DNA from 3 places in the Klebsiella sp. R445 genome. Region 2 is predicted to be linked to each of the others. Evidence: riboswitches for the same ligand, from Rfam matches in the RefSeq annotation. Region 2 holds a riboswitch; each other region holds the start of a gene.
What was found. A riboswitch is a leader RNA that binds a small molecule or an ion and turns the genes downstream of it on or off. The one in region 2 is predicted to bind thiamine pyrophosphate.
Positions count from the first base shown of each region.

Region 1 (9,648 bases), 540 kb from region 2:
GCGCTGATCCCTAACAGGTGAGAGGCGCTGCTGTTCCCGCGAAGTAAGGTGTCGGTGTCGCCGTCCCAGGCGATACGCCCGTCAGCTACCACCAGCGATCGTGGGGCGATGCGCGCGGCGTCCTCGACGCTGTGCGACACCATCAGCAGGGTTAACTGCTGCTGCTGGCACACGTCGCTGACCAGCGCCAGCATCTCCTGACGCAGCGCCGGGTCTAGGGCGGAAAACGGCTCATCCAGCAACAACACCGGCTGTTCCCGAACCAGACAGCGTGCCAGCGCGGCGCGCTGACGCTGGCCGCCGGAGAGTTCCCCTGGCAGTCTGTCCAGCAGTGCATCAATCCCCATTTGTCCGGCGATGGCCTGCAGGCTGGCAGTCTGCACGGCGGTGAGCTTCAGTCCCGGATGCATTCCGAGGCCAATATTCTGGCGGACGGTGAGATGGTGAAAGAGATTGTTTTCCTGGAATAACATCGACACCGGGCGCCGGGCCGGCGGCGTATCGGTATGCGGCTGGCCGTCGATGAGGATCGTGCCGCTTGCCGGTGGCAAAAAGCCAGCGATCAGATTCAACAGCGTACTTTTCCCCGCGCCGCTGGGGCCGAGCACGGCGATGCGTTCACCTCGCTCAACGGAGAGCGTGAACCGCATCGGCAGATGCTGGTAGAGCCAGGTTACATCATTCAGTTTTAACATCACGCCCCGGAAGTTTCTCAATCACAGTAAAGAGGACAAAGCACAGCACCAGCAGCAGCAGGGCGGTCACCGCGCCATCCTGGCTGCGATAGGCGCCAATCTGCTGGTACAGATAGAACGGCAGCGTGCGGAAAGTGTCGTTCCCGAACAGCGCGACGGCGCCAAAATCGCCGATCGACAGCACGCAGGCAAAGGCCAGCGCCTGGGCCAGCGGGCGTTTTAAGGCGCGCAGTTCGACCACCCGCAGGCGGGTGAAACAACTCATGCCGAGAGAGTGGCACAGCTGGCCGTAGCGTACGGCGATATCGCGCATCGGGTTTTCCAGCACCTTCAGGGCGTAGGGAATGGCCATCAGCGCGTTGGTACAGATCACGATTCCGTCAGCGGATTCAGGCAGACCGATACTGTTGTTGAGCAGTAAAAAGAAGCCGGTTGCCAGCACGATGCCCGGCATGGCGAGGATCAGCATGCCGCTAAGCTCCAGCGTTTGCCCCGCCAGCGACTGGTTACGCAGACGCAGTTCACGACTGCTCCACAGCAGCATCATCGTCAGAATAACGCTGAGCACTCCGGCGCACAGCGCGATGCGCAGCGAGGTCCAGAATGCCTGCCACAACGCCGGGCGGGCCAGCACGCTGAACAGGTTGCTATTCAGGCCATCGACGACAACCGCCAGCAGCGGGGGAAGCAGTAGCAGGAGCGCGATAGCAATTAACACCGCGTCACTGAGGCGGCTGTGCAGGCGATCGTCCGGATCGCGCCAGCCATGAACATGGCTCACGCCGATGGCGACTGCTTTGCTCAAGCGCTGGGCAAGCAGTACCAGCCCGAGGCAGCAGATCATCTGGATCAGCGCCAGCATCGCGGCGCGGGCCGGATCGTAATCAAAGCTCAGCGCCTGGTAGATCGCCAGCTCAATGGTGGTGGCCCGCGGGCCGCCGCCGAGGGACAGCACGGTGGCGAAACTGGCGAAGCACAGCATAAAAATCAGCGCCGCAACGGGCGGAATTTGCCGCCGGAGCCACGGCCATTCCACCAGGCGGAAAAAGTGATAGCCGCGCATTCCCAACTGGGCGGCTATCTGGCGCTGCTCTCCGGGGATATTCTCCAGCGCCTGCAACAGCAGGCGGGTGGCCATCGGCATATTGAAGAAGACGTGCGCCAGAAGAATGCCCTGTAACCCGTAGGGTGAGAAATCCCACTGCCAGCCGACGACGTTAAACAGCGCCGCCAACCAGCCCTGACGACCGTACACGCTAAGAATACCGAAGACCGCCACCAGTACCGGCAGAATCAGCGTCATTGCGCACAGGCGCAGCAACAGCGTTCGACCGGGAAAACGTCGGCGGTAGAGCGCGCGGGCGAGAAACACCGCCGGCACGACGGAGAGGAGCGCCGAGAGAAACGCCTGCCAGAAGGAGAAGCGGATAACGTGCCACAGGTAGCTATCGTTCAATACCGAAGACCAGGCGGCCTCCGGCGCGCTGCTCCAGAGCGCCAGAAACGCCGACAGCGCCACGACGACCAGCAATGCGCTGGCCGTCAGGCCCGGTACCAGCCAGCTAAGACTTAGTGGCTGACGGCGCGTTGCCATGCATTAATCCAGTTCTGACGTTCTGCGGCGACCTGCTGCGGGGTAAATTGCAGGGTGGTTTGCGGTTTTTGCAGGGCGTCAAAGCCTGCGGGTAGCGCAACCTGGGTAACCGGATACATCCAGTTGCCGGTAGGGATCGCGTTCTGGAAGGCCGGTGACACCATAAACTTGAGGAATTTTTCAGCCAGTTCGGGTTGTTTGCTGGCGGCGGTGCGCGCGGCGACTTCAACCTGCAGATAGTGACCTTCGGTAAAACCGGCGGCCGCGTACTGGTCTTTTTTCTCTTCGATAATGTGATAGGCCGGCGAGGTGGTATAGCTGAGCACCAGGTCGCTTTCCCCTTTCAGGAACAGACCGTAGGCCTCGCTCCAGCCTTTGGTGACGGTGACCGTTTTCGCTGCCAGTTTCTGCCAGGCTTCCGGGGCCTTATCGCCATAGACTTTCTGCATCCACAGCAGCAGCCCCAGGCCCGGCGTACTGGTCCGCGGATCTTCATAGATCACCCGCCATTTCCGATCGCTTTCAACCAGCTCTTTCAGGCTTTTAGGCGGGTTCTGGAGCTTGTTTTTATCGTAGACGAATGCGAAGTAGCCATAATCGAACGGCACGAAGGTGTCGTTATCCCAGCCGCCAGGCACGGTGACCGCGCTGACCGGCACCTGGCTTTTGGCGAACAATTTGCTCTGCGCCGCCGCTTCCAGCAGATTGTTATCCAGCCCGAGCACTACATCGGCTTTGCTGTTTTTGCCCTCCATCCGCAGACGGTTAAGCAACGACACGCCATCTTCCAGCGCCACGAACTTCAGCTCGCAGTTGCAGTCGGCTTCAAACGCCTTTTTCACCACCGGGCCAGGGCCCCAGTCGGCGGAAAAAGAGTCATAGGTATAAACGGTAAGGACAGGCTTCGCCAGCGTGGGCGCGGCGACCAGTACCAGCAGCGGGAGTAATTTTTTCAACACTTTGCACCTCATAAAAAAGGGTGGCAAAGGATTTTGAGTCGGCCCCAAATCCCTTCGCCGGCGTTATCCGGATCAGGTTCGACGGGTATTTTCTCAGCCTATACACTTCATCGAGCGCGCTGCCTCTGCGTTAGCTAGCCTGTTCAGTGGCTTGCCGCTTTTGAGGTAGTCCGAACGATCGCGTGTATGTTTAATAGCACCCCGTTGAGAACGGCGAATAGTGTAATGATTTTGTTAGTTGACTGAAAGCATTACGGCTCCGGCGGGGCAAACCATGCGGATTTGAAATCAAACCAGCCGAGGGTGTTCATGCGCACGCCGCGCATGCTGCGCTGGCCCTGGATCATCAGCCAGTGGTGGATCAGCGGAACGACGGTTTGATTGGCCAGCAACTGCTGGCTCCAGGTGGCCGGGTTTAATTCGCCGGCGTGCCAGCGCCGGGTTTCCTGCTCCCAGTCGATGGGGATGCAGTGGCGAATCAGCGGGACTTCGTACAGCAAGGCAAAGAGTGAAAAATCGATCGGCAGGGTAAAGTTGGCGCTGTTCAGCCAGATATCGCTGACCACCTCGCCGCGGTGCCACTCCTCGTACTCCAGCTCCTGAATCTCAAGTTTTACCTGATGCTCCGCCAGCAGCTCCGCCATGATCCCGCCCATCACCCGGTGTTCGACGTGATCGCGATAATAGGTCAGAGTGACGGATTCCAACCCCGCCGGTTTTTCACAGGCGTGGCTGCGGGCGTGGTGCCAGCGGGGCAGCAGGCCGTAGGCCGGGAACCAGTTACCCTGGTAATGTTCACCGGCATGGTAGAGCAGCGTGGCGGGCTGGAACAGGTAGCTGAGCCACTGACGTACCGCGCTGTTGTCGCCAAGCGGGCTGCGGGCATCAAACAGCAGGTAGTAACACCCTTCTTCAAGGCGGCTCTCCACCGCCTTTTCACTTTGGGTGGTGCCCTGCAGCGTTAAGCCGCCGTTGGGTTCTTCGCTAATTTCCGGCAGCACCCAGACGTTGACTTCATCGATCAGCGCCCGGTAGCCAAAATAGTCATCGAAGGCGTGGATCTTCAGCTGGTTTTGATTGTTGCGTACCACCGCGTAAGGCCCGGTGCCGACCGGCATACTGGCGAAATTGTCCATCGATTGCCATTCCCGCGGCAGAACCACCGCCGAAACCTGGCCCAACAGCCACGGTAGCCAGCGGTCCGGTTGCGTCAGGTGAATGTCCAGAGTCCAGGCGGTGGGGGAGACAATACGTTCGATATGCGCATACAGCGGCAGGGTGTTGCTGCGCTGTAAGGAGGCAATCACATCCTCCATCTCCAGCTCTCTGCCGTGGTGAAAATGAATGCCGGGGCGGAGAAAGAACCGCCAGTGGGTCGGCGAAATCTGCTGCCAGTGGTGGGCAATATCGGCTTCCAGTTCCCCGTTTTCCTCATTTACCCGGGTCAGCGCGCTGAAGATCTGCCGGGCTATATGGTTTTCTGAGCGGCGCAGCGCGCTGCCGGGGAGCAGGTTTTTCATCGGCCGGTAGTAGAGCACCCTGAGAATATGCCGCCCCTGACGAAAGCTGCGGCCAAGATGCGACACCAGCATCTGGCGCACGGCGGCTTTATCACCCACCAGTTGAACCAGCTGATCGATCCGATCCTGCTCCAGCAGATCTTCTGCCCGCTGCTGCTGCAATGCCAGACCGGTATAGAGGAAGGTCAGCCTGGAACGTTTACCGCGCCCGGCTTCCGCCTCCCAGGTTAGCCAGCCGCGGGCTTCCATCATGTTCAGCAGCGTGCGCATATGGCGGCGAGAACAGCACAGCATCTCCGCCAGTTCGTTAAGCGTCGTCTCCTGCGATTGGCCTTCGCAGCACTGCCAGAGGCGGATGAACTGTTGTTGCAAACGAGCAGAAGACATAAAAGGGGAACTCCTGATGAAAAGTCAGCAATTTATTAATCCCTATATTAGGCCAATAATCCACTTCGATGAAGCGAGGAGGTGAATATGATGGGGTCTACCGCGAAACAGTTCTACCAACGCTACTTTTCTGCGACGCAGGATGCGTCATGGCTGGCCCGCTTGATGGCAGGGAGACAGCAGAAGATTCTTGGCGAGCTGATGCAGTGGGGAGTTACGTCACAGACCTCTGATCATGGCCTTGCCGATATCATGTGTGACTGAGTATTGGTGTATACCTGTCCGCTTTCAAACTCAGGTCACGTGACTGAAGCCAAAACGTTTTGGTCGCCTGTCTGTCACTTGAAATAGATAGAGTATAAAATCACCTGCCAGCAGATTGCTTCTGCTGGCTTTTTTCGTTTCTTCGCGTGCTTTAAGGACATGACATGCTGTGGTTAATGACGATGGGACGGCGGCTGAACGGCGTCTACGCGGCTTTTATGCTGGTCGCGTTTATGATGGGCATTGCGGGCGCGCTTCAGGCTCCCACCCTTAGCCTGTTCCTCAGCCGCGAAGTGGGCGCACAACCTTTTTGGGTTGGCCTGTTTTATACCGTTAACGCCATTGCGGGAATTGCGGTAAGCCTGGCGCTGGCAAAACGATCTGACAGCCAGGGCGATCGACGTCGGCTGATCATGTTCTGCTGCCTGATGGCGGTGGGGAACGCCCTGTTGTTTGCCTTCAATCGCCACTACTTAACCCTGATCACCTGCGGCGTGATGCTGGCGTCGATCGCCAATGCCGCGATGCCGCAGCTGTTTGCCCTGGCGCGGGAATATGCCGACAGCTCGGCGCGGGAAGTGGTGATGTTCAGCTCGGTGATGCGTGCTCAGCTGTCGCTGGCGTGGGTTATCGGGCCGCCGCTGGCCTTTATGCTGGCGCTGAATTACGGCTTTACCACCATGTTCTCGATTGCTGCTGGCATTTTCGTGATCAGTCTGGCACTGATCGCCGTGAAGCTGCCCTCGGTGGCGCGGGTGGAGCAGCCTTCGGAAGCGGACGGCGCGGCGCTACCGGCGGGAGGATGGCAGGATAAAAACGTGCGTATGCTGTTTATCGCCTCGACGCTGATGTGGACCTGCAACACCATGTATATCATCGATATGCCGCTGTGGATCAGCAGCGATCTCGGTTTGCCGGACAGTCTCGCAGGGATCCTGATGGGGACGGCGGCCGGGCTGGAAATCCCGGCGATGATTCTGGCGGGCTACTATGTGAAGCGCTGGGGTAAACGCAAAATGATGGTGGTGGCGGTGGCGGCCGGCGTGCTGTTCTATATCGGCCTGATCCTGTTTCACCATCGTACCGCGCTGCTGGCGCTGCAGCTGTTCAATGCCATATTCATCGGGATTGTTGCCGGGATCGGCATGCTGTGGTTTCAGGACCTGATGCCGGGACGAGCGGGCGCGGCGACCACGCTGTTTACCAACAGTATTTCGACCGGGGTGATTCTGGCGGGCGTGCTGCAAGGGGCGCTGTCGCAAAGCTACGGTCACGCCAGCGTCTACTGGGCCATTGCGGTGATTTCGGTGCTCACGCTGTTCCTGACCAGCAAAGTCAAAGATATCTAGTCCTGATGCCGCATCGTGGACTACGGCGATGCGGCATCTCGATCAGGAACGATACTCAGGTATGAGGCTCAGGAAAGAATATCCATCAGCTCCCGCAGCTTGCCGACGGCAATCTGCCCTGGCGCGGAGGCCTGGCCTACGCTGCCGAAGGTCATCGCCGATCCGAACAGACGCCCGGTAACCCGGCTCACACCGCCCATTTTCCCCATAGACATGGTGATTAACGGGCGGGTGGCGTGCTGTTCTTTCATGATCAGCGTCGCGCCGAGGAGCGTCAGAACGTCCTGCGGCGACTGCGGCATGACCGCGATTTTGGGCAAATCGGCGCCCAGTTCCTGCATCCGGCACAGCCGGTCGACTATCTCATTCTGCGGCGGCGTTTTCTGGAAATCATGATTGCTCATGATCACTTTCACCCCGGCAGCATGGGCCTCCGCGACCAGCGCCCGAATCTGCGTTTCCTCATTGAAAAGCTCAATATCAATCAGATCGACCAGCCCGCTGGCGACGGCCAGACGGTTGAGTGCAAAGTAGGCGTCATCATCGAGTTCCGTTTCGCCGCCCTCTTTGTGACTGCGAAAGGTGAACAGCAGCGGGATCGTCGCGAGTTGCTGGCGGATCTCCGTCAGCGCCAGGCGGATCTGTTCGTCGTCGCGGACGCCGGTAAAGTGATCGACGCGCCATTCGATAAGATCGGCGCCGGCGTCTGCCAGGGTATGGGCTTGCGTTTTCAGCTCGTCGAGGGTTTTACCGAGCAGCGGAACGCAAATCAGCGTCGTCCCTTCCTGAAAGGTGATGTTTTTTATGGTTATCGCTTTTGTCATTGTAGGATCCAACGGTAAAAAAATGCCCGGTCATGGGACCGGGCAGGGTAATCAGCGGCGTGGTTAGTTCATGAAGGCCGGCAGTTTGTTCTCGTAGGCTGAAATTGCCGCTTCGTGCTGCAGCGTCAGGCCGATACTATCGAGACCGTTGAGCATGCAGTGGCGGCGGAAGGTGTCGATGCTAAAGCGGTAGGATTTATCACCGGCTTTCACCACTTCGGACTCCAGGTCGACCTCAAAGCTAATGCCAGGGTTGGCCTGCACCAATGCAAACAGTTCATCGACCTGCTCGTCGCTCAGCTTGACCGGCAGCAGCTGGTTGTTGAAGCTGTTGCCGTAAAAGATGTCGGCGAAGCTGGGAGCGATAACCACTTTAAAGCCGTAGTCCGTCAATGCCCAGGGCGCATGCTCACGGGATGAGCCGCAGCCGAAGTTTTCCCGCGCCAGCAGAATCGAGGCACCTTTATACTGCGGAAAGTTCAGGACAAATTCCGGGTTAGGCTGCTGCCCCTGGTCGTCGAGAAAACGCCAGTCATTGAACAGGTGTGCGCCAAAGCCGGTACGCGTGACTTTCTGCAGGAACTGCTTGGGAATGATCGCATCGGTATCGACGTTTGCGGCATCCAGCGGAACCACCAGGCCCGTATGTTGGGTAAATTTCTCTGCCATGATGGTTTCCTTATTTGATGTCGCGGATGTCGGCGAAGTGACCGGTAACGGCGGCGGCGGCGGCCATTGCCGGGCTGACTAAGTGGGTACGTCCACCGCGGCCCTGACGGCCTTCAAAGTTACGGTTGCTGGTCGATGCGCAGCGCTCGCCCGGGTTCAGGCGGTCGTTGTTCATCGCCAGGCACATGGAGCAGCCCGGCAGGCGCCATTCAAAGCCGGCGTCGATGAAAATCTTATCCAGCCCTTCGGCTTCCGCCTGAGCTTTTACCGGGCCAGAGCCTGGAACCACTAATGCCTGCACGCCCGGCGCGACTTTGCGCCCTTTGGCGATCTCTGCCGCGGCGCGTAAATCTTCAATACGTGAGTTGGTGCAGGAGCCGATAAATACTTTATCGATAGCCACATCGGTTAACGGGATACCCGGCTTCAGGCCCATATAGGCCAACGCTTTTTCCGCACTGGCGCGTTCGACCGGATCGGCGAAAGAAGCCGGGTCGGGGATCATATCGGTGACGGAAATCACCTGGCCTGGGTTGGTTCCCCAGGTCACCTGCGGGGCAATCTCTTCAGCCTGCAGGGTTACCACGGTATCAAATGTGGCGTCAGCATCGGTTTTCAGGGTTTCCCAGTATTTCACTGCAGCGTCAAAATCCTCGCCTTTCGGTGCATGCAGACGGCCTTTGACGTAGTTAAAGGTGGTTGCGTCCGGCGCGACCAGGCCTGCTTTGGCACCCATCTCAATCGCCATATTGCACAGGGTCATACGACCTTCCATGCTCAGATCGCGAATGGCTTCACCGCAGAACTCCACGACGTGACCGGTACCGCCGGCGCTGCCGGTTTTACCGATGATCGCCAGCACGATATCTTTGGCGGTGATGCCCGGCGCCGCTTTACCGTTAACGGCAATTTTCATGGTTTTGGCACGGCCCTGTTTCAGGGTCTGCGTCGCCAGCACGTGCTCAACTTCCGAGGTGCCGATACCGAACGCCAGCGCGCCAAATGCGCCGTGGGTCGCGGTATGGGAGTCGCCGCAGACGATGGTCATCCCCGGCAGGGTAACCCCTTGCTCCGGGCCCATCACGTGGACGATACCCTGATATGGGTGGTTCAGGTCATACAGCTCCACGCCGAACTCTTTGCAGTTCTTGATCAGTTCCTGCATCTGAATTCGTGCCATTTCACCGGACGCATTGATGTCTTTGGTCTGGGTGGAGACGTTGTGGTCCATGGTGGCGAAGGTTTTACCCGGCTGACGTACCGGGCGGTTGTGCGCGCGCAGGCCGTCGAAGGCCTGTGGGGAGGTCACTTCGTGCACCAGATGACGGTCGATGTACAGCAGCGGGGTTTCGTTTTGTGCTTCATAAACCACGTGAGCATCAAACAA
Region 1 covers NZ_CP180446.1:2,362,330-2,371,977, reverse strand. The annotation lists gene ACMYSN_RS11050 (DedA family protein) at 1-7, shown strand, start outside; gene thiQ (thiamine ABC transporter ATP-binding protein ThiQ) at 1-695, opposite strand, end outside; gene thiP (thiamine/thiamine pyrophosphate ABC transporter permease ThiP) at 679-2,289, opposite strand; gene thiB (type 2 periplasmic-binding domain-containing protein) at 2,265-3,248, opposite strand; TPP riboswitch at 3,280-3,462, opposite strand; gene sgrR (HTH-type transcriptional regulator SgrR) at 3,500-5,155, opposite strand; gene sgrT (glucose uptake inhibitor SgrT) at 5,243-5,419, shown strand; gene ACMYSN_RS11020 (sugar efflux transporter) at 5,584-6,768, shown strand; gene aroD (type I 3-dehydroquinate dehydratase) at 6,837-7,592, opposite strand; gene leuD (3-isopropylmalate dehydratase small subunit) at 7,656-8,261, opposite strand; gene leuC (3-isopropylmalate dehydratase large subunit) at 8,272-9,648, opposite strand, start outside.
Region 1: another riboswitch for thiamine pyrophosphate. It lies ahead of thiB (type 2 periplasmic-binding domain-containing protein); the one in region 2 lies ahead of thiC (phosphomethylpyrimidine synthase ThiC).

Region 2 (9,648 bases):
CCTGGGAGTGAACCGTAATCAGGTTGACCGGGAGTTTGCCGGTGCCTTCATCGAGGCCGATGAGCTGAGTCTGGATTTTATGTGCGTGCTTCACAAACTCATGTGATTCGGCCATCGCCTGCTCGGAGGCGGCAAAATCACCTTTGCGTGCCAGCTGCAGGGCGGTTAATGCGCAGCTACGTGCAGAACCGGCGTTGACCAACAGCTCCATGATCGTTGTTTCTAAATCTTCCATGGTTTACTCCATCAACTTCAGGGCTTTATCAAGAACGGCATCACCTTTCATCATGCCGTAATCCATCATATCGATAACCGCGACTTTCTTACCTAGCGGGTCGGCCATCGCCTGCAGTTTCGCCTGCTCATACTTCACCTGCGGACCCAGCAGAATGATGTCCGCTGCGGCGAGGTTATCTTTAAACTCGGCGACTGGTACGGCTTTAATCGAGACTTCAATACCTTTCTTCTTCGCAGCGTCTTGCATGCGTTGAACCAGCATGCTGGTGGACATACCGGCGGCGCAACATAACACGATATTCTTCATAATGGATGGCCCTTATGTTCCCTTGATGCATCATCTTTATCGCGGGGAGAGGGGCACGACAACCGCTTTACCGCGATTGTGTGTAAGGCATCACAAAATAATGAAACCGGTTTCAATTCTGCCCGTGAATTAATAAAAAACCCACCGAAGCGGGCTTTCTGGGGTCATCAGCGTTAAACCCGTACGATGCAGTTTTTGCCCTGCTGTTTCGCTTTATACAGCGCCTCGTCCACGGCCACGACCAGTTTATCCAGCGGTTCCATGTTCCATTCTCCCAGCCCGGCGCTAAAGGTCACCGTCAACCCATCTTCACGCCAGGTCCGCTGGGCAATCTTCAGGCGCCAGCTGTCGAGAAGGGCATGGGCATTGGCGAGATGTTCCTGCGTGAAAATCACGGCAAACTCTTCTCCGCCATAGCGGTAGAGCGAAATCTGTTCGGGTTGCAGGAGCTGTAGCCCTTCGCGCGCAACGTTACGCAAAACAATGTCGCCGTTGAGGTGGCCCCAGGTGTCATTAATGGATTTAAAGTTATCGATATCCACCAGAGCCAGCGCGAAGGGGTGATGATCGTTCATCAGCGCGGCGACATCGCTGTCGAAGGCGCGGCGGTTTTTACAGCCGGTCAGTGCGTCAATCGTTGCCTGACGCACATAGGTAAGCTCGCGCTGCTTATTACTTTCGATAGCTTTACTCAACATGGCTTCGAGCTGTGGTGCGCGGTTAACATCCCCGGTTTTAATCGCGTTGATGATGTTCATCAGCACCGTGCGCGAAGCGTGCCGCAGATAGAGACCGAACAGAACGATCACAATGGCGGAGAGCGCAAAGCCCCAGAGAACAATCGTGGTTTCGTGGCGCGACAGATCGACCAGCGTGGCGTTGGTGACGCGGTAAATGACGAACCAGTCGGGATTCGTGAAAGAGTAATAGTAATACCAGGTGTCCGAGGCTTCGTCATAGAGCTGGCCTTCGGCGCTGGTCATTTTGTCCATCAAGGCTTCGCTGGTGTAGGGTTTAAAAAGCACGCCAGGATCGGGATGGATAACGACTTTCCCATCACGCTGCACCACAAAAAACTCCCCCTGCATCGGGGCGGCCATCTGGCGCAGGGCGTAGCCCATTGAGGTCAGATCCAGGTGAAAAGCGAGCGAGCCTTTGAGTCGGCCTTCTGGTGAGATAACGGGTCTGTAAAGCGTGATGGTCGGGTGATGGGTAAAATAATCAAGGTATGTTGAGGTATAAAGACTGAACGTACTGGCTTCGGCCTGCTTAATAAACCACGGCCTGGACTTGGGCGTAAAGGTCCGGCTCTCTTCACTCGGTAGCACCTCCGGCGCCCGCAGGTAATGACCCTGGGTATCTGCCAGCGAAATAGAAGAGACGCTGGGCATCAGTTCCTGAAGCTGCATTAAGTCCCGTAATCCTCTTTGCGGATCTACATTAACGGACTGATTCAGCTGGTCATAGTTAGCAAAGAATTTCGTGGCGCGCCCAAGAATATAATCATTTCCACGCAGCAGCGATTCCGTGTAATTCACCGCCAGGTTGTAGGTGAAATTACGATTAACGGAGTGATACTCCTCAATCAAATTCTTTTTTTGCGCCAGGGTGACAAACACCGCGATTAGCAAAAAACTGAGGAGAATACCCGCGAATCCAAGCAGGATTGGCATAGTGAAAGACAGTTTTCTGTTGTGACGTGCCATGTGTTGTAAATCGTTCCTGAAGGTATAACCGTGGGTTAAAGCACAGGTTTAGCCGTAATGCCTGGCGAGCGAATCAGATAACTCCAGGTCAATTATAACCCTGGCGTCGGGGATGATGTGATTTATCTTCGTCCACAATTCCCGTGCAATGACGGCCAGCGCGGCGATGAGGCAGGGCGAAAATGAGGAAGAGAAGAGGTTCGCCCTGGTCAGCGTCCGTTGCTGACCAGACAAGAATAGGAAAACAGCCGCGTGGTGACCATCATCCATTTTTCGCATTGGATAAAGCGACGTAAAATATCTCGTCGCTTTCTTTGCTTTTCATTACGGCTGTGAAGTGCGTCCCAGCCAGCTATCCCAGTCTTTCCACACCGGCTGCAATCCGCGCGACATCAGTGCGTCGGCAACCTCTTCAGGACGGCGGCCGTCGTGAGGCGCAAATTGTTCCAGCTCCGGATGATTGTCGGCATACCCGCCGGGCTGGGTTTTGGAAAACGCGCTGACGTTGTTAATCGCCAGCGGGATCACCTGGTCACGGAATGCCGGGGATTCGCGCGTCGAGAGCGACAGTTCGATCTCCGGTGCCAGCAGGCGGAAGGCGCAGATGGTCTGCACCAGCTGACGCTCGTCCATCAGCGATGCGGGCTCAACGCCGCCGGCACAAGGGCGTAGCCGGGGGAATGAAATCGAATAGCGGCTGCGCCAGTAGTGCTGCTGCAGCCACAGCAAATGCTCCGCCACCATATAACAATCCACACGCCAGCTGTCTGAAAGGCCAATTAATGCCCCGAGGCCGATCTTATCGATCCCGGCCTGGCCGAGCCGATCCGGTGTTTCCAGACGCCAGAAAAAGTCCTGCTTGTTGCCTTTCAGATGGTGCTGCGCGTACATGCTTTCGTGGTAGGTCTCCTGATAGACCATCACGCCGTCCAGCCCGAGCGTTTTTAGCTCCGCGTACTCTTCCATGGCCAGCGGCTGCACTTCCATCTGCAGGGAGGCGAACTGGCTGCGGATCGCCGGCAGGTGGCGACGAAAATAGTCCATACCGACTTTGCTCTGGTGCTCGCCGGTCACCAACAGCAGATGCTCAAAGCCCATTGCGCGAATGGCCGTGCATTCACGGGCGATCTCGGCCTCATCTAATGTTTTACGTTTAATGCGGTTGCTCATTGAAAAACCGCAATAGGTACAGTCATTGGCACACAGGTTAGAGAGATACAGCGGCACGTAAAAGCTGACAGTATTGCCAAAACGCTGGCGGGTCAGCCGCTGCGCCTTCTGCGCCAGCGGCTCCAGATAGCCCGCGGCGGCAGGGGAGAGCAGCGCCATCATATCGTCACGGCTGAGCTGTTTCGCTGCCATCGCACGTTCGACATCGGCCGGTGTTTTACTGTTGATACGCAGGCGGATGTCATCCCACTCCAACTGTTTCCAGCGTTCGGTAAAGGTGCTCATACCAGCGTCTCCAGAAAACCTGTTAACGGGCTGGTGGCCTGCGCCTGGGCGCTACGCGAACCTGGACCCGCCTGTCGAGCCAGCACGCCAGCTTCGACCGCCAGGCGGAAAGCCCGCGCCATGGTCACCGGGTCGTCGGCCACGGCAATAGCGGTATTGACCAGCACCGCGTCCGCGCCCATTTCCAGGGCCTGCGCGGCATGGCTGGGAACGCCAATCCCGGCATCCACCACCACCGGTACCGTGGCCTGCTCGATAATGATTTCCAGCATCGCCTTGGTCTCCAGCCCCTGATTCGAGCCAATCGGCGCACCCAGCGGCATTACCGCAGCACAGCCGGCCTCCTCCAGCCGTTTACACAGGACCGGGTCGGCGCCGCAATAAGGCAGCACCACGAAACCTTCCCGTACCAGCACTTCTGCCGCCTTCAGGGTTTCAATCGGGTCCGGCAACAGCCAGCGTGCATCCGGATGGATTTCGAGCTTCAGCCAGTGAGTGCCCAGCGCTTCCCGCGCCAGTCGGGCCGCGAAGATGGCTTCCTCCGCCGTTTTTGCCCCGGAGGTATTCGGCAACAGGCTGACGCCGGAGGCCAGTAATGGGGCGAGAATAGCGTCATTATGCTGGCGCAGATCGACGCGCTTTAGCGCCAGCGTGACCAGCTGGCTGCCCGAGGTGCGAATCGCTTCGACCATGACTTCCGGCGCAGAGAATTTCCCGGTACCGGTAAAAAGATGAGATTCAAACGTTTTGTCCGCGATACGTAACATGTCAGCCTCCGGCGATGACCTGAAAAAGCAGGACCCGATCGCCTTCCTGCAGAAGATGATGTTCCCACCGCTCGCGCGGTAGGACCTGTTGATTGAGCGCCAGCGCGATACCCGCCTGCAGCTGTTCTAACTGAATGAGCAGGGCGGCGACGGTGGTGGCTTCGATGCACTGCACCGGCCGATCGTTAAACCAGATCTGCATGCTGCCCTCCACAGACCGGGCAACTCTGCGCGCGCTGGAGCGTCAGATTGCGCCAGTGGCTGGTGCGGGCATCGAATAAGCGCAGGGTGTTGCGCGGCGTTGCCATACCGGAAAGCAAGGTGATGGCCTCCAGCGCCTGAAGGGTGCCCATCATGCCGACTACCGGCCCGATAATCCCCGCCGTACGGCAGTTACGTTCGGGTTCGGTGCTGTCCGGCCACAGGCAGCGGTAGCAGCCCTGATCCCACGGCGGCGTCAGTACCATCAACTGGCCGCCCAGGCCAACGGCGCTGGCAGTGATCAGCGGAGTCGCCTGTGCGACACAGGCGGCATTGATGGCCTGGCGGGTCGCCATGTTATCGGTGCAGTCCAGTACCACATCCGCTTTGGCGACCTCCTGGCGCAAAGCTTCGCCGGCCAGGTGTTGCTGTAACGTGACGATCTCAACCTGTGGATTGAGCCGGGCCAGGCGCTGCCGGGCGGCGGTGGTTTTCGGTTGGGCAATGTCATCGCTGGTGAACAGAATTTGCCGCTGCAGATTGCTGACGTGCACCTCATCATCGTCGGCGATAACCAACGTACCAATGCCCGCTCCGGCCAGATACAGGGCAGCAGGCGAACCCAGCCCACCGAGTCCCACAATCAGCACCCGGCTGGCCAGCAGCTTCTGTTGACCTTCGATGGCGATATCTTCCAGCATCAGCTGGCGGCTGTAGCGCATAAAATCGCTGTCATTCATCGCCTGCTCCCGCCATGTCCAGCAGCTGCGCGGTGGCCTGTTGCCAGTCCGCCGCCTGGGTAATGGCGCTGACCACCGCGATGCTGCCGACGCCGGTTTCCAGTACCTGTGGCGCGCGCGCCAGGCTAATACCGCCGATCGCGACCGTCGGGTAATCGGCCAGCCGCTGGATATGGCGGGCGAGCTGTTCCAGACCCTGCGGAGCGGAAGGCATCTGCTTGGTTTGCGTGGGGAAGACGTGACCCAGGGCGATATAGGAAGGACGTGCCGCCAGCGCAACGTCGATTTCCATATCGTCATGGGTCGACACGCCGAGGCGCAGGCCGGCATGACGAATGGCGTTCAGGTCAGTCGTCTCCAGGTCCTCCTGCCCTAAATGCACGCCATAGGCCTGATGTTTAACCGCCAACTGCCAGTAGTCGTTGATAAACAGCCGGGCGTGGTATTGACGCCCGAGCGCGATCGCGGCGATGACATCGGCTTCTACCTCGCTATCGCGCTTATCTTTGATGCGCAGCTGAATGGTACGTACACCTGCGTGCAGCAGGCGTTCGATCCAGACCACGCTATCGACGACCGGGTAGAGGCCTAAACGGAACGGGACGGACGGAAAATCGGGTTGATACATCAGGCTTGCTCCTTACGTAAATAGATCTCACCGCCGCGAGCGCGGAAGTCCTGCGACTTATCAGCCATTCCGCTTTCGATATTCTGGCGGGCGGCATAGTCCCGTACTTCCTGGGTGATTTTCATTGAACAGAATTTGGGCCCGCACATGGAGCAGAAATGGGCGACTTTGCCGGATTCCTGCGGTAGCGTTTCGTCGTGATAAGCACGGGCGGTGAATGGATCGAGGGCGAGGTTGAACTGGTCTTCCCAGCGGAATTCAAAACGGGCTTTGGACATGGCGTTATCACGGATCTGTGCGCCGGGATGGCCTTTCGCCAGATCCGCCGCATGGGCCGCAATTTTGTAGGTGATCAGCCCCTGTTTCACATCTTCTTTATTCGGCAGGCCGAGGTGTTCTTTCGGCGTGACGTAGCAGAGCATCGCGCAGCCAAACCAGCCGATCATTGCCGCGCCGATGCCGGAGGTGAAATGGTCATAGCCCGGGGCGATATCGGTGGTCAGCGGCCCCAACGTGTAGAACGGCGCTTCGTGGCAGTGCTCGAGTTCCTCGGCCATATTGCGGCGGATCATCTGCATCGGCACATGGCCCGGGCCTTCAATCATCACCTGCACATCGTACTCCCAGGCGATTTTGGTCAGCTCGCCCAGTGTGTGCAGCTCGGCAAACTGCGCTTCATCGTTGGCGTCCTGAATCGAGCCGGGGCGCAGGCCGTCGCCGAGGGAGAGGGAGACATCATAGGCGGCGCAAATCTCACAGATTTCGCGGAAACGCTCGTAGAGGAAGTTTTCCTGATGATGCGAGAGGCACCACTTGGCCATGATAGAGCCGCCACGGGAGACAATACCGGTCAGGCGTCTGGCTGTCATCGGCACGTAGCGCAGCAGGACGCCGGCATGGATGGTGAAATAGTCGACGCCCTGTTCTGCCTGCTCCAGCAAGGTGTCGCGAAAAGCTTCCCAGGTGAGGTTCTCGGCGATCCCGTTAACCTTCTCCAGCGCCTGGTAAATCGGCACGGTGCCGATGGGGACCGGGCTGTTACGCAGGATCCATTCGCGGGTTTCGTGGATATACCGTCCGGTGGACAAATCCATCACCGTATCGGCGCCCCAGCGCGTCGACCATACCAGCTTTTCTACCTCTTCTTCGATGGAGGAGGTGACCGCCGAGTTGCCGATGTTGGCGTTGACCTTCACCAGAAAGTTGCGGCCGATAATCATCGGCTCAGATTCCGGGTGGTTGATGTTGGCAGGAATGATGGCCCGCCCGGCAGCGACCTCATCGCGGACGAATTCTGCGGTGATATTGTCCGGTAGCCGGGCGCCGAAACTTTCCCCCGGATGCTGGTGGCGCAATACCTCCCCGCGAATACGCTCCCGGCCCATGTTTTCGCGGATGGCGATGAACGCCATTTCAGGCGTCACGATCCCCTGACGGGCATAGTGGAGCTGGGTGACGCATTTGCCAGGCTTCGCGCGCCGTGGCGTCAGCTGGCCACGAAAGCGCAGCGTATCAAGATCGTCATCGGCGAGGCGCGCTTTGGTATACTGCGAGCTGCGTTCCTGCAGCGGTTCGCTGTCATCGCGTGCATCAATCCATGGCTGGCGCAGCGTTGACAGTCCCTGGCGCACATCGATCGCCACGTCGGGGTCGCCATAAGGGCCGGAGGTGTCGTACACCGGGATCGCTTCGTTTTGTTCGTACTGCGGCTGGGCTTTATCACCGCCAATCAAGGTGGGACTGAGCTGGATTTCCCGCATCGGCACGCGGATCTCCGCCTGCTGGCCCTGAATGTAGATGCGTTGGGAGCGGGGAAAGGCGGTCCCTTCCAGGGTATGGATAAAATGCTGGGCGCGTTCGCGCTGTTCCCGACGGGTGAGTTTTGGTTCAGACTTTGTTGCAGACATAGCGCATTCCAGATGAAAAAGGACATGGCTTGTCAGACGACGGATGGAGTAACAGAGGCGATCGGTCCTGGAGGGACGGTCGCATAGGACAGTTTACTCTTGTTCCCTTCGCAGGTATTAGCCTGATCAGGTTCCGCGGATCCCGAATTAACGGTCTCAGCCTTTTCCGCTTCATCCTTCGTGCTGCCTTGAGGCATCACGAATGCTGTTGTGGAAAATGGGCACTCCGACAAGATACATCCCCCTCCAGCGAGGGGGAACGTATGTAAACTACTCGTTAACAGCGCACAACTCAAGCCGTCGGCGCGATATTGTCGCTGATGTTGTCTTTCAGGTTATGCGATATCGCCAGTACGATCAGCTTGTCTTCCAGCGCGAATCGCGCTTCCAGCGCTTCGCCGATATCGGACAGCGCCTGCTGAAATTCGAGATAGTTATCGTGGTCGATGGCGTTTTCGAGGCAGGAGTCGTAGCAATCCATAATCAGCTGAGTGTTGGCTTCCAGCTGCGGATAGAGTTTGGTGGCAGCCAAAAGTGGCGTATTGCCTTCCATTTCGCCAAGAATACGTTCATAAATATTAAAATGGCCGGAGGAGAGATAATCCACCAGGCTTTGGCAAAAATTATCCAGCGCCTTTTCGTTCAGTCGCATAAAGGATTCTTTGCCGGGCTTCAGGCCAACCAGCTTGTAGTAAGCCACGAGCAAATGCTTACGTACATGTAGCCAGCGATCGACCAGTTTATTACTGCCTCCAACACGTTCCGTTAGGTTTTCCAGCTGGTTTAACATGGTTGACTCCGCAAGTTTAAGAAAATAACGTTGCTCACCAAAATGTAAATATAATGTTAAAAGTGCCAGTAAAACGAAGGTAGTGCAATAGATATGGATCGTATTATTGAAAAATTAGATCGCGGCTGGTGGATCGTCAGTCACGAACAAAAATTATGGTTACCCGGCGGGGAATTACCACATGGCGAAGCGGTAAATTTCAATCTTGTCGGTCAGCACGCGCTGCATATCGGAGAATGGCAAGGTGATGCGGTGTGGATGGTGCGCCAGGATCGTCGGCAGGATATGGGATCGTTACGCCAGGTGCTGGATAGCGACCCGGGGCTGTTTCAGCTGGCGGGGCGCGGCATCCAGCTAAGCGAGTTTTATCGCTCGCATAAATTCTGCGGCTACTGCGGCCACCCGATGCACCCGAGCAAAACCGAGTGGGCGATGCTGTGCGGCCACTGCCGCGAGCGCTACTACCCGCAAATTGCCCCGTGCATGATCGTGGCGATCCGTCGGGACGATACGATCCTGCTGGCGCAGCATACCCGCCATCGTAACGGCGTACACACGGTGCTGGCCGGGTTTGTCGAAGTGGGGGAGACCCTGGAACAGGCAGTGGCCCGCGAAGTGATGGAAGAGTGCGGCCTGAAGGTGAAAAACCTGCGCTATGTGACCTCCCAGCCGTGGCCGTTCCCCCAGTCGCTGATGACCGCGTTTATGGCGGAGTATGATAGCGGCGACATTGTGATCGATAAAAAAGAGCTGCTGCAGGCAGGCTGGTATCGTTACGACGATTTACCGCTGTTGCCGCCGCCGGGTACCGTGGCGCGCCGGCTGATAGAAGATACCGTGGCACTGTGTCGGGCAGAGGCGGAGTGACGTGTTACACTGGCGTAAAATGGGATCAGGATGAATAACATGA
Region 2 covers NZ_CP180446.1:2,905,531-2,915,178, reverse strand. The annotation lists gene ACMYSN_RS13630 (PTS lactose/cellobiose transporter subunit IIA) at 1-235, opposite strand, end outside; gene ACMYSN_RS13625 (PTS sugar transporter subunit IIB) at 239-499, opposite strand; gene ACMYSN_RS13620 (sensor domain-containing diguanylate cyclase) at 718-2,250, opposite strand; gene thiH (2-iminoacetate synthase ThiH) at 2,575-3,705, opposite strand; gene thiG (thiazole synthase) at 3,702-4,472, opposite strand; gene thiS (sulfur carrier protein ThiS) at 4,474-4,674, opposite strand; gene ACMYSN_RS13600 (HesA/MoeB/ThiF family protein) at 4,658-5,413, opposite strand; gene thiE (thiamine phosphate synthase) at 5,406-6,041, opposite strand; gene thiC (phosphomethylpyrimidine synthase ThiC) at 6,041-7,948, opposite strand; TPP riboswitch at 8,035-8,187, opposite strand; gene rsd (sigma D regulator) at 8,241-8,738, opposite strand; gene nudC (NAD(+) diphosphatase) at 8,832-9,605, shown strand; gene hemE (uroporphyrinogen decarboxylase) at 9,645-9,648, shown strand, end outside.

Region 3 (9,648 bases), 2.4 Mb from region 2:
TCGCTTTTTTTGGCGGCATGCTGACGCTGCTGAGTCCCTGTACCTTACCGGTCATTCCGCTTATTTTTGCCAGCCTGCGCGGGAAACGCGGGCATCTGCTGCTGACCCTCGGCGGTATGGTGCTGATGTTTACCGGCGTGTCGCTGCTGGTGACCGTCACCAGCAGTTGGGTGGTGACCCTGACCGTGGTGGGGCGCTGGCTGGCGTTGCTGTTCCTGGCGTTGGTCGGCCTGAGTCTGCTGTCGACCGGTATCGCCCAGCGCCTGAGCGCGCCGCTAGTGGCGTTGGGTAATCGAATAAACGATCGCAGCTATCGCCAGGCGGGTGGTGCCTCGGCCCTGCTGGCAGGGTTGGCCATCGGCCTGCTGTGGGCGCCCTGTGCCGGCCCGGTGCTGGGGGCGATCCTCAGCGTTGGTTTTCTCAGCGGCAGTTCGGTCACCACCGGGGTCCTGCTGGCGGCATACGGCAGCGGCTGTGCGCTGATGCTGGCGCTACTGGGGTGGTTTGGTTCGCGACTGGTGGCGCGTCTGCAACGCGGACTGGCGTTCAGCCAGCGGCTGCGCCAGGTGGCGGGGGCGGCGATCCTCGCTTCGGTGACGCTAATTGCCAGCGGGGCAGATCGTTACCTGCAAGGGGCCAGCGGCCTGACTCAGGCGCTGGAGCAGCGGCTGAGCGCGGGTCTGCCGATGGTTCAGCCGGCGGCGGTACTACAACCCGTGGCACCGCCGCCTTCCAGCGCGTTACCGTCGCTGGCCGGAGGAAGCGGGTGGATCAACAGTCCGCCGCTGCGCCCGGAAGACCTGAAAGGGAAGGTGGTGCTGATCGACTTCTGGACCCGGGACTGTATTAACTGTCAGCACACGCTGCCGCACGTAGGCGAGTGGGCCAACAAATATCGCACCGAGGGCCTGGTGGTGGTTGGGGTGCATACGCCGGAATACCCGTGGGAACGTTCGCTGCCGGCGCTGCGTCAGGCGGTCGCGCAATGGAAAATTACCTATCCGGTGGTGGCGGATAACGGCTATGCCATCTGGAATGCCTTCGGTAATCAGTACTGGCCGGCCCATTATCTGTTTGATGCTCACGGTCAGCTGCGTTACACCGCGTTTGGCGAGGGGGATTATGCCCGGCAGGAGCAGGTTATCCAGCAGCTGTTGCAGGAGGCCAGAAGCTGAAAACATGTGACGCTGTCACGTTTTGTTTCAGGCATAAAAAAGCCGATAACCACAGTTATCGGCTTTTTGTACGCTGCTGCAACAACAGGCCCGAATGCCAGGCATTCGGTGACGCCTTATTTCGCCAGCAGCTCCTGCGCGGTACGCTCAACCAGATCCAGCAGTACCTTCACGTCATCCAGGGTGACAATCGGGTTCAGCAGCGTCAGCTTCAGACAGGTCACGCCGTTATGCTCGGTCACGCCGACGTTGGCCCGGCCGGAATCGAGCAGCGCGTCGCCGACACGTTGGTTCAGCAGGGCAATGGCTACGGCATCGCTGCCGGCCATCTGCTGTGGACGTGAACGGAACAGTACGCTTGCCAGCTGCGGTTCCATCACCAGCTCCAGCGTAGGCTGTGCCGTGACGTACTCCGCAACGCGCTTCGCCATGGTGACACCATGATCGATGATTTCGGCATACTGTTTCTGACCCAGCGCTTCCAGGCCCATCCACAGCTTCAGGGCATCGAAGCGGCGGGTAGTCTGCAGCGATTTGGAGACCAGATTCGGCACGCCATGCTCTTCATCGAACTCGGAGTTCAGATAGGCCGCCTGGTAGCGCATCAGCTCGTAGTGACGCGGATCTTTTAACAGGAACGCGCCACAGCTGATGGTCTGGAAGAACTGCTTGTGGAAGTCCAGGGTAATGGAATCCACGCACTCAATGCCGTCCAGATAATCGCGATACTGCTCGGACAGCAGCAGCGCGCCGCCCCATGCCGCATCGACGTGCAGCCAGATCTGATGCTCTGCCGCAATACCGGCAATGGTGCGCAGCGGGTCGATAGCACCGGCGTCGGTAGTACCGGCCGTTGCCACGATAGCCATGATCTGCTCACCGTTGGCCTGCGCCTCAGCGATTTTCGCTTTCAGGTCTTCGACATCCATGCGCGCAAAGCGGTCAGTTTTGACCAGCGTGACGGAACGGTAGCCGAGGCCCATCAGCGCCATGTTCTTCTGCACCGAGAAGTGGGCGTTTTCAGAGCACAGCACTTTGTACTTACGAATATCGCCCGGCAGACCATCCTGCTGGATTGAGTGACCCTGACGTGCAAAGAACGCATCGCGCGCCAGCATCAGGCCCATCAGGTTGCTCTGGGTGCCGCCGCTGGTGAATACACCGGCGTCGCCTGGCTGGTAACCCACCCGGACACGCAGCCATTCGATCAGCTTCATCTCGATGATGGTGGCCGACGGGCTTTGGTCCCAGGAGTCCATGCTCTGGTTGGTGGCGTTGATCAGCACTTCCGCCGCCTGGCTTACCACCAGGCTTGGGCAATGCAGGTGCGCCACGCACTGCGGGTGGTGTACCGACAGGCTGTCTTTCAGGAAGTACTCGATCGCACGTTCAATCGCCGCCTGGTTACCCAGACCCTGCTCGGTGAACTCAAGAGTAATGCGCTCGCGTAGTTCGGCGACGCTTTTCCCTTGGTACATCTCAGGCTGCTGCAGCCACTGCGCGACGGCCTGGCTGGTCTGGTTGATAACCTGCTGGTAGGCCTCAATACTTTGCGGCGAACCGGCAAGGATCGGATTCAATTTGGACATTGCGGTCATTCGCTCCATTCAGACCGGTTTTACACCGGCGGCCAGCATGGCCTGTTCAAATTTGTCGAGGAAAATCCCGAGCTCAGCATCGCTGATCAGCAGGGACGGCAGCAGGCGCAGTACGCAGCCACCGCGACCGCCGCGCTCAAGGATCAGGCCCGCTTCGAAGCATTTCTTCTGCAGCAGGGCAGACAGCGCGCCGTCAGCCGGGTAGCAACCCATGTGATCCTGTGCGTCGTTCGGGTTAACGATCTCAATACCGATCATCAGGCCCAGACCGCGAATGTGGCCCATCACCGGGTAGCGTTTTTGCATCTCGGCCAGTTTGCCTTTCAGCCACTCGCCCTGTGCCGCAACTTTGCCAGCAATGTTGTTATCTTTCAGGTGACGCAGGGTGGTCAGGCCGGTTGCCATCGCCAGCTGGTTGCCGCGGAAGGTGCCGGTGTGGTGACCTGGTTCCCAGGCATCAAACTGTTTCTTGATACCCAGAACGGCCAGCGGCAGACCGCCGCCGACGGCTTTTGACATCACAATAATGTCCGGCTCGATGCCGGCGTGTTCGAAGGCAAACAGTTTACCGGTACGGGCAAAGCCAGCCTGAACTTCGTCGATGATCAGCAGAATGCCGTGTTCCTGAGTCACTTTACGGATGCGCTGCAGCCACTCGACCGGAGCCGGGTTTACGCCGCCTTCACCCTGAACGGCTTCAAGGATCACCGCCGCCGGTTTACGCACGCCGCTTTCCACGTCGTTAATCAGGTTTTCGAAGTAGTAGGTCAGGGCTTTGACGCCAGCCTCACCGCCGATACCCAGCGGGCAGCGGTACTGGTGCGGATACGGCATAAACTGCACTTCCGGCATCATGCCGTTAACGGCTTCTTTCGGTGACAGGTTACCGGTCACCGACAGCGCACCGTGGGTCATCCCGTGATAGCCGCCGGAGAAGCTGATAACGGAAGAACGACCGGTGTATTTTTTCGCCAGCTTCAGGGCCGCTTCCACGGCGTCAGCGCCGGACGGGCCGGTGAACTGCAGGCAATATTCTTTCCCTTCGCCAGGCAGCAAAGAGAGCAGGTATTCGGAGAAGCGATCTTTTAACGGGGTGGTCAGATCGAGAGTATGTAACGGCAAGCCGCTGGTAATGACACTTTGGATGCTTTGCAGCACATCAGGGTGGTTGTGGCCAAGGGCCAGGGTCCCAGCACCGGCAAGACAATCCAGGTACTGTTTGTTATCCGCATCGGTTAACCACACACCTTCCGCTTTAGCAATCGCCAGCGGCAGCTTACGTGGGTAACTCCTGACGTTCGATTCGAATTCAGCCTGACGGGCCAAAAAGGTTTCGTTGTTAGCGTCCAATAAATCTGCACTTAAAGTATCAATACGGACTTTATCCGTCATCATATCACTCCCACAACCAGCGCTACGGTTGAGTTCTGGTTGAATAATTGGTTTAAGAAAATGAATCGCCATTCATAAAGCGCGCACAATATATGGCTTTTTAAATCTGCATTCAACGTTTTATTTATTGAGGTATTTTTACGTTAATTTTACATTGCCAAAATCAATGATAACCACCTGATTTTCATGGTTTATTTTTAACGCATTAACAGCAATAAAAGTGTAATTTCTGGTAAGTAAATCAGCGGTTGGTAATTACCGCTTCGCTGGGTTTGCTGACGGAAAAAGTTCCGTCAGCGGTAGGGTTACTCACTGCAGTTCAACCGCATAATTGCTCAAAGGTGTGATTTTTTTGAGCAACTTGTTGTTATATAAAAACTGTTCGTAAGCTTCATAGCGCGACTTATCCAGCGCCGCCGGATGATCGGCAAACAGCGGCACCGTTTGTATCCAGGCCTGCTTGTTCAGTTCGGTGTTGAGCTCCGGGTGGGCGGCGGCAAAGGTCTGCCAGGTCTCCTGCGGATGGGCGCGCAGATAGCTCACACCCTGTTGTAGCGCCACGAGGAACTTTTTGATTTTCGCCGCGTGCAGCTGGTCGCGATTGGCGACAATCACCAGTTCGTCATAGGCCGGGACGCCGAAATCTTCGACGTTCATCACCTGCGGCGCTTTGCCCTGCAGTTTCAGCTCCAGCGCTTCTATATTACGGTAGCCGCCAATCACCGCATCAACCTGGCCCGCCAGCAGGGCGCTGGTCAGCTGGAAGTTAACATTGATCAGGCTGATACTTTTCGGGTCGATATGGGCGTTCTGCGCCATGGTCGCCAGCGTCGCCTGCTCGATACCGCTCACCGAATACCCGACCTTTTTGCCCTTCAGGTCGGCCGGGGTTTTGATGCTTTTATCGAGGGCGATCACCGTGTTTAACGGCGAGTCAATCAGCGTGCCGACCCGGACCAGCGGCAGCCCTTCATCGGCGAAGAAGTGCACCTGCGGCTGATAGGTTATCGCCAGGTCCGCCTGGCCTGCGGCCACCAGACGCGGCGGCAGCGCCGGATCGGACGGCGGAACGATCTTGACGTCCAGCCCCTGGGCTTTGAACGCGCCAATCTGCTCTGCCACCATAATCGGGGCGTGGTCCGGGTTGATGTACCAGTCCAGCACCAGCGTCAGCTTTTCGTTAGCGACGGCCTGCCCGCTGAGCAGGGCGCTGAAGGTCAATCCGGCGAACATCGATTTTTTCATGGCTATTCCTTGTTTCCGTGTCGGTCATTATTCCGGCGACCAGTTAATCAGCCGGTGTAAAAAGGCATCTACCGCCAGCCACAGCAGGACCGTCAGCAGCACTAAAATAAACAGGGCGGCAAAACAGACGTCGGTCTGCATGCGCGCATTGGCGTTGAGCATCACGTAGCCGAGGCCTTCCGCCGACCCGACCCATTCACCGATGATCGCGCCGATTGGCGCGACGGCGGCGGCCATCCGCAGACCAGAGCCGAGCGCCGGTAGCGCCGCCATCAGGCGTACGTGACGCAGCTGCGCGCCGAAAGAAGCGCCCATGGTGCGGGCCAGATCGAGATAGTCGTGATTGACCCGCCGCAGGCCATCAAAAAATGCCGAGGTCACAGGGAAGAAGATCACCAGCACCGCCATCATGACTTTGGCGCTCATCCCGAAGCCAAACCACAGCACCAGCAGGGGGGCGAGGGCGAACACCGGAATAGCCTGGCTGGTCAGCACCAGCGGCATCAGCCAGCGCTGCAGCCGTGGCGAGACGATCATACACAGGGCCAGCACCACCCCGAGCAGCACGCCAAGCGCCAGACCGCTGAGGATCTCGCTGAGGGTGACCAGGGTGTGCCAGCTCAGCCAGCTGCGATTAACCCACAGGGCTTCGGCCACCGCCGCCGGTGACGGCAGCAGGAACGCCGGGATACCGCTGCGGCTTGCCAGCCACCACAGCAGCAGCAGGCCACAGAACACCACGCCGCCGCGAAACAGTTTGCCGCTCATCCATTGGCCCTCATCAGCTGTTGCAGCAGTTCGGCCTGGCTGGTCAGCAACAGCGGATCGTCCGGCGCACGGGGCGGGACTCCCGCCAGATGGTGTGAATCGTCCATGCCGCCCGCCGCGAGCGAGAGCACCAGCAGCCGATGGCTCAGCCGGCAGGCTTCCATCGGATCGTGCGTAATCAGCACTACGGTGCGATCAACCAGCAGCTCCGCCGCCAGCGTCTGGATGCGCGTGCGGGTAATGGTATCCAGCGCGGAAAAGGGTTCATCCATCAGCACCAGCGGGCGGTCTTCGTATAAGGTGCGTGCCAGCGCCGCCCGCTGACGCATGCCGCCGGAGAGCGCGGCGGGACGATCGTCGGCGCAGTGGCTGAGCCCAACCTGTTCTAACAGGCGGTTCACGCGCGGCGTGTCGGTGCGCTCTCCGCGTAGCCTGGCCCCTAACGCGACGTTCTCACGCACGCTCAACCAGGGATACAACAGATCTTTTTGCCCCATCCACGCCAGACGGTGGCCGAGCGGCTCGCCGTCGCTGGCGTAAACCCGCCCGTGAGTTGGCGAGGCCAGTCCGGCGATAATCCGCAGCAGGCTGGTTTTACCCACGCCGCTGGCCCCCAGCAACGAGGTCCACTGCCCGCCAGGAAGATCGAACGACAGATTGGCGAAAATCATCCGCGAGCCAAACTGCAGGCTCAGCTCCCGGACATGAAGGGTCGGGGCTGTCACGCCGTAGCCTCCGTGGCGGCATTCAGCCCCATTTGCCAGAAGTTTGCTTCCAGCCGCGTTGCGGTGGCGAAGATTTCACTGAGATCCGCGAAGCGCGATTCGGCGCCGCGCTGTTGCCACAGGGTTTCCAGCAGACCAATGGCGGCAGTGACGCCCTCGAGATAGCCGGCGTCGCCGTAGTTGCGGATCCACGATGCGTAGGGGTTATCGGTAAAGCGGGTTTCCGGGTCGTGCAGCAACCCGAGGCCAATCTCCGCGTAGCCGGCGACGCAGGGCATCAGCGCCACCAGCAGATCCAGCGTATCGCCGGAATGGCCAATATCCAGCACGTAGCGGGTGTAGTTCACCGTTTCAGGGGCTTCGCGCTCGGCAGCCATCAGCGCTTCGTCCAACCCCCAGCCGGCGCAATAGCCGACATGCAGCGGCAGTTCGCCCAAAATAGCGTTCAGTGAGGCGGACGCGGCGCGCATCTCCGGCAGGGTGCGCAGTTTGCTGACCAGCAGGGCATAGCTGCGGGCAAAGTGGATCAGGAACAGATAGTCCTGGGTAAGATAGCGGCGGAAGGCCGGTTCGGGCAGGGAGCCGTCAGCAAGCTGGCGAACAAAAGGGTGGGCGACGTAGTGCGTCCAGTCGTCTCCTGCCTGCTGGCGCAGACGACCATAAATACCCTGGGTGAAGAGGGGAAGAATCACAGGACCTCCTGAGTAAGGGGAGATCCGGGCGTGCGGAAGTATGAACAGGCAATGGCGGTAGCGTGGCAAAATTGCCGACCCGTCCCTTCGCTGGCATGACCCAGATCAGGTTCAAAGGGTTCGGCTTACGCCATCTCAGCCCTCACGGGACACCCCTCGGTTGCGCCATGTTATACGGCATTCACTTTTTGATTACAATCCCCTGGTTCATCGCTGAAAAGCGACAGAATAAGTGACAACGTCACACCTTCTGGCAACGGCAATCCGCCTCGCTCGTTGCATATTCACGTTAACTTTTGTTAGCAATTTGTGTGCTAAATCTCCTTATTTTGTCCAAAATTAAAGAAAACCTGTTACCGAAAATTGGTAGTTCAGGGCGCCATAGGATATATTTTTGCTATCTGAAACCCATTATTCTTCAGTTACCTGGGTGTTCAGAATCCATCTTATCCCCGGAGAGTGCATGAAGTTTCCGCTTTCAACCTTACTGCTAGCGCTTATCGGGCCGCTTTCTACTTCTGCTACAGCGAGCAGTCTGTTTGATCCTGAAGATGGCATGGTGGACATGAGCCACTACCTGCAGGACAACCAGTACGGATTTCTTCCGGTGCCGATGGTCATTACCGAGCCGGCGGTGGGCTACGGCGGCGGTCTGTTTGGTCTCTTTTTGCACGGTAAAGGCACCCACAAAGGGGATAATTTTATTCCCCCACCGATGACCGCTTTTGGCGGCGGCGCGACGCAGAACGGCACCTGGTTTGTCGGCGGCGGCCATCGCCATACCTGGAATGACGACCACATTCGTTACCTGGTGATGATGGGCTACGCCAATATCAAACTCGATATCTACGGCGACGGCTTAAGTCATTTTGATCAAAACAAGGCCATTCACTCACAAACCAAAGGCTATGGTGGGTTACAGAAACTGCTGTTCCGCGTTGGCGATTCGCCGGTGTTTGTCGGGGCTTCTCAGGTGTACGCGAAAACCGATATTTCAGCCGAAAACCCGGTGGTCAATCGGGTCTGGCAGCAGGTATTTGGTCAGGAGAGCACGTCGTCGGCTTTAGGGATGGTGGCTGAATATGACACGACGGATAATTTTTTCTATCCTAAGAAAGGGTTATCGGTGCAGGGAGAGTACCGGTTCTACCGCTCATTGTTAGGCGGCGATTATCACTACAACCAGTTCTCTTTAGACGGGAAATACTTTTTTCCGCTGAGCCGCACGTTAACGCTCGCCGTCGCCGGTAACTACCAGTCATTAACCCATCACGATAATCGCCTGACGCCAATGGCGCGTCCTTATATCGAATTACGCGGCATCTCTCGTTACCGCTATCAGGGCGATTACGTGACGACCGCACAAACCCAGCTTGCCTGGGAGTTTACGCCGCGCTGGATCCTGCAAGGATTTGTTGGCGTTGGCAGCGCTGCCGATGAGGCGCATGCATTGTGGGACCAGACAGAAGTGGCGTGGGGGACAGGTTTTCGTTACCTGATAGCGCGCCAGTATGGATTACATACGGGGATAGATATCGCCTTCAGCGAGCATGAACAGGCGGTCTATTTTAATGTAGGTTCCGGACTTTAAGGTCAGATAAAAGAAAATGCGATGGACTAAAACCGTAATTACGTTGTTGTTAACGTCGGGTACCGCCTGGGGGGCCACCACTGCCGACAGTACCGGCAGCAGTAACGACAGCTATTTCCCTATCTGGGGTGATGAAGCAAGAGCGCGTGGATATTCCATTCCGCTGCCGTTCGGGGTCAATTTAAGTTACATGAACATTCGCCAGGATATCCTGGTCGACAGTATCTCTTTTTCCGGTCTGGCGCTTGGCAACCACGCCATACCCAGCGATATGTTTGCCATTGACGCCGGTCATACGCGGCAGAAAAGCAAAACTGAAAACCTGCGTCTGGATATGTGGGTGTTTCCTTTTCTTAATGTCTACGGCATCGTCGGCCACACTCGTGGCTCCTCGTTGTCAAAAGTCTCCGTTGACGCCGACCCGTCAAAATACCGCGGTCTGGACCGGGTGATTGCCGGGTC
Region 3 covers NZ_CP180446.1:514,054-523,701, reverse strand. The annotation lists gene ACMYSN_RS02460 (cytochrome c biogenesis protein DipZ) at 1-1,175, shown strand, start outside; gene ACMYSN_RS02455 (pyridoxal phosphate-dependent decarboxylase family protein) at 1,292-2,773, opposite strand; gene ACMYSN_RS02450 (aspartate aminotransferase family protein) at 2,783-4,168, opposite strand; gene ACMYSN_RS02445 (type 2 periplasmic-binding domain-containing protein) at 4,475-5,410, opposite strand; gene ACMYSN_RS02440 (ABC transporter permease) at 5,438-6,178, opposite strand; gene ACMYSN_RS02435 (ABC transporter ATP-binding protein) at 6,175-6,903, opposite strand; gene ACMYSN_RS02430 (TenA family protein) at 6,900-7,595, opposite strand; TPP riboswitch at 7,661-7,762, opposite strand; gene ACMYSN_RS02425 (BamA/TamA family outer membrane protein) at 8,059-9,186, shown strand; gene ACMYSN_RS02420 (hypothetical protein) at 9,203-9,648, shown strand, end outside.
Region 3: another riboswitch for thiamine pyrophosphate. It lies ahead of ACMYSN_RS02430 (TenA family protein); the one in region 2 lies ahead of thiC (phosphomethylpyrimidine synthase ThiC).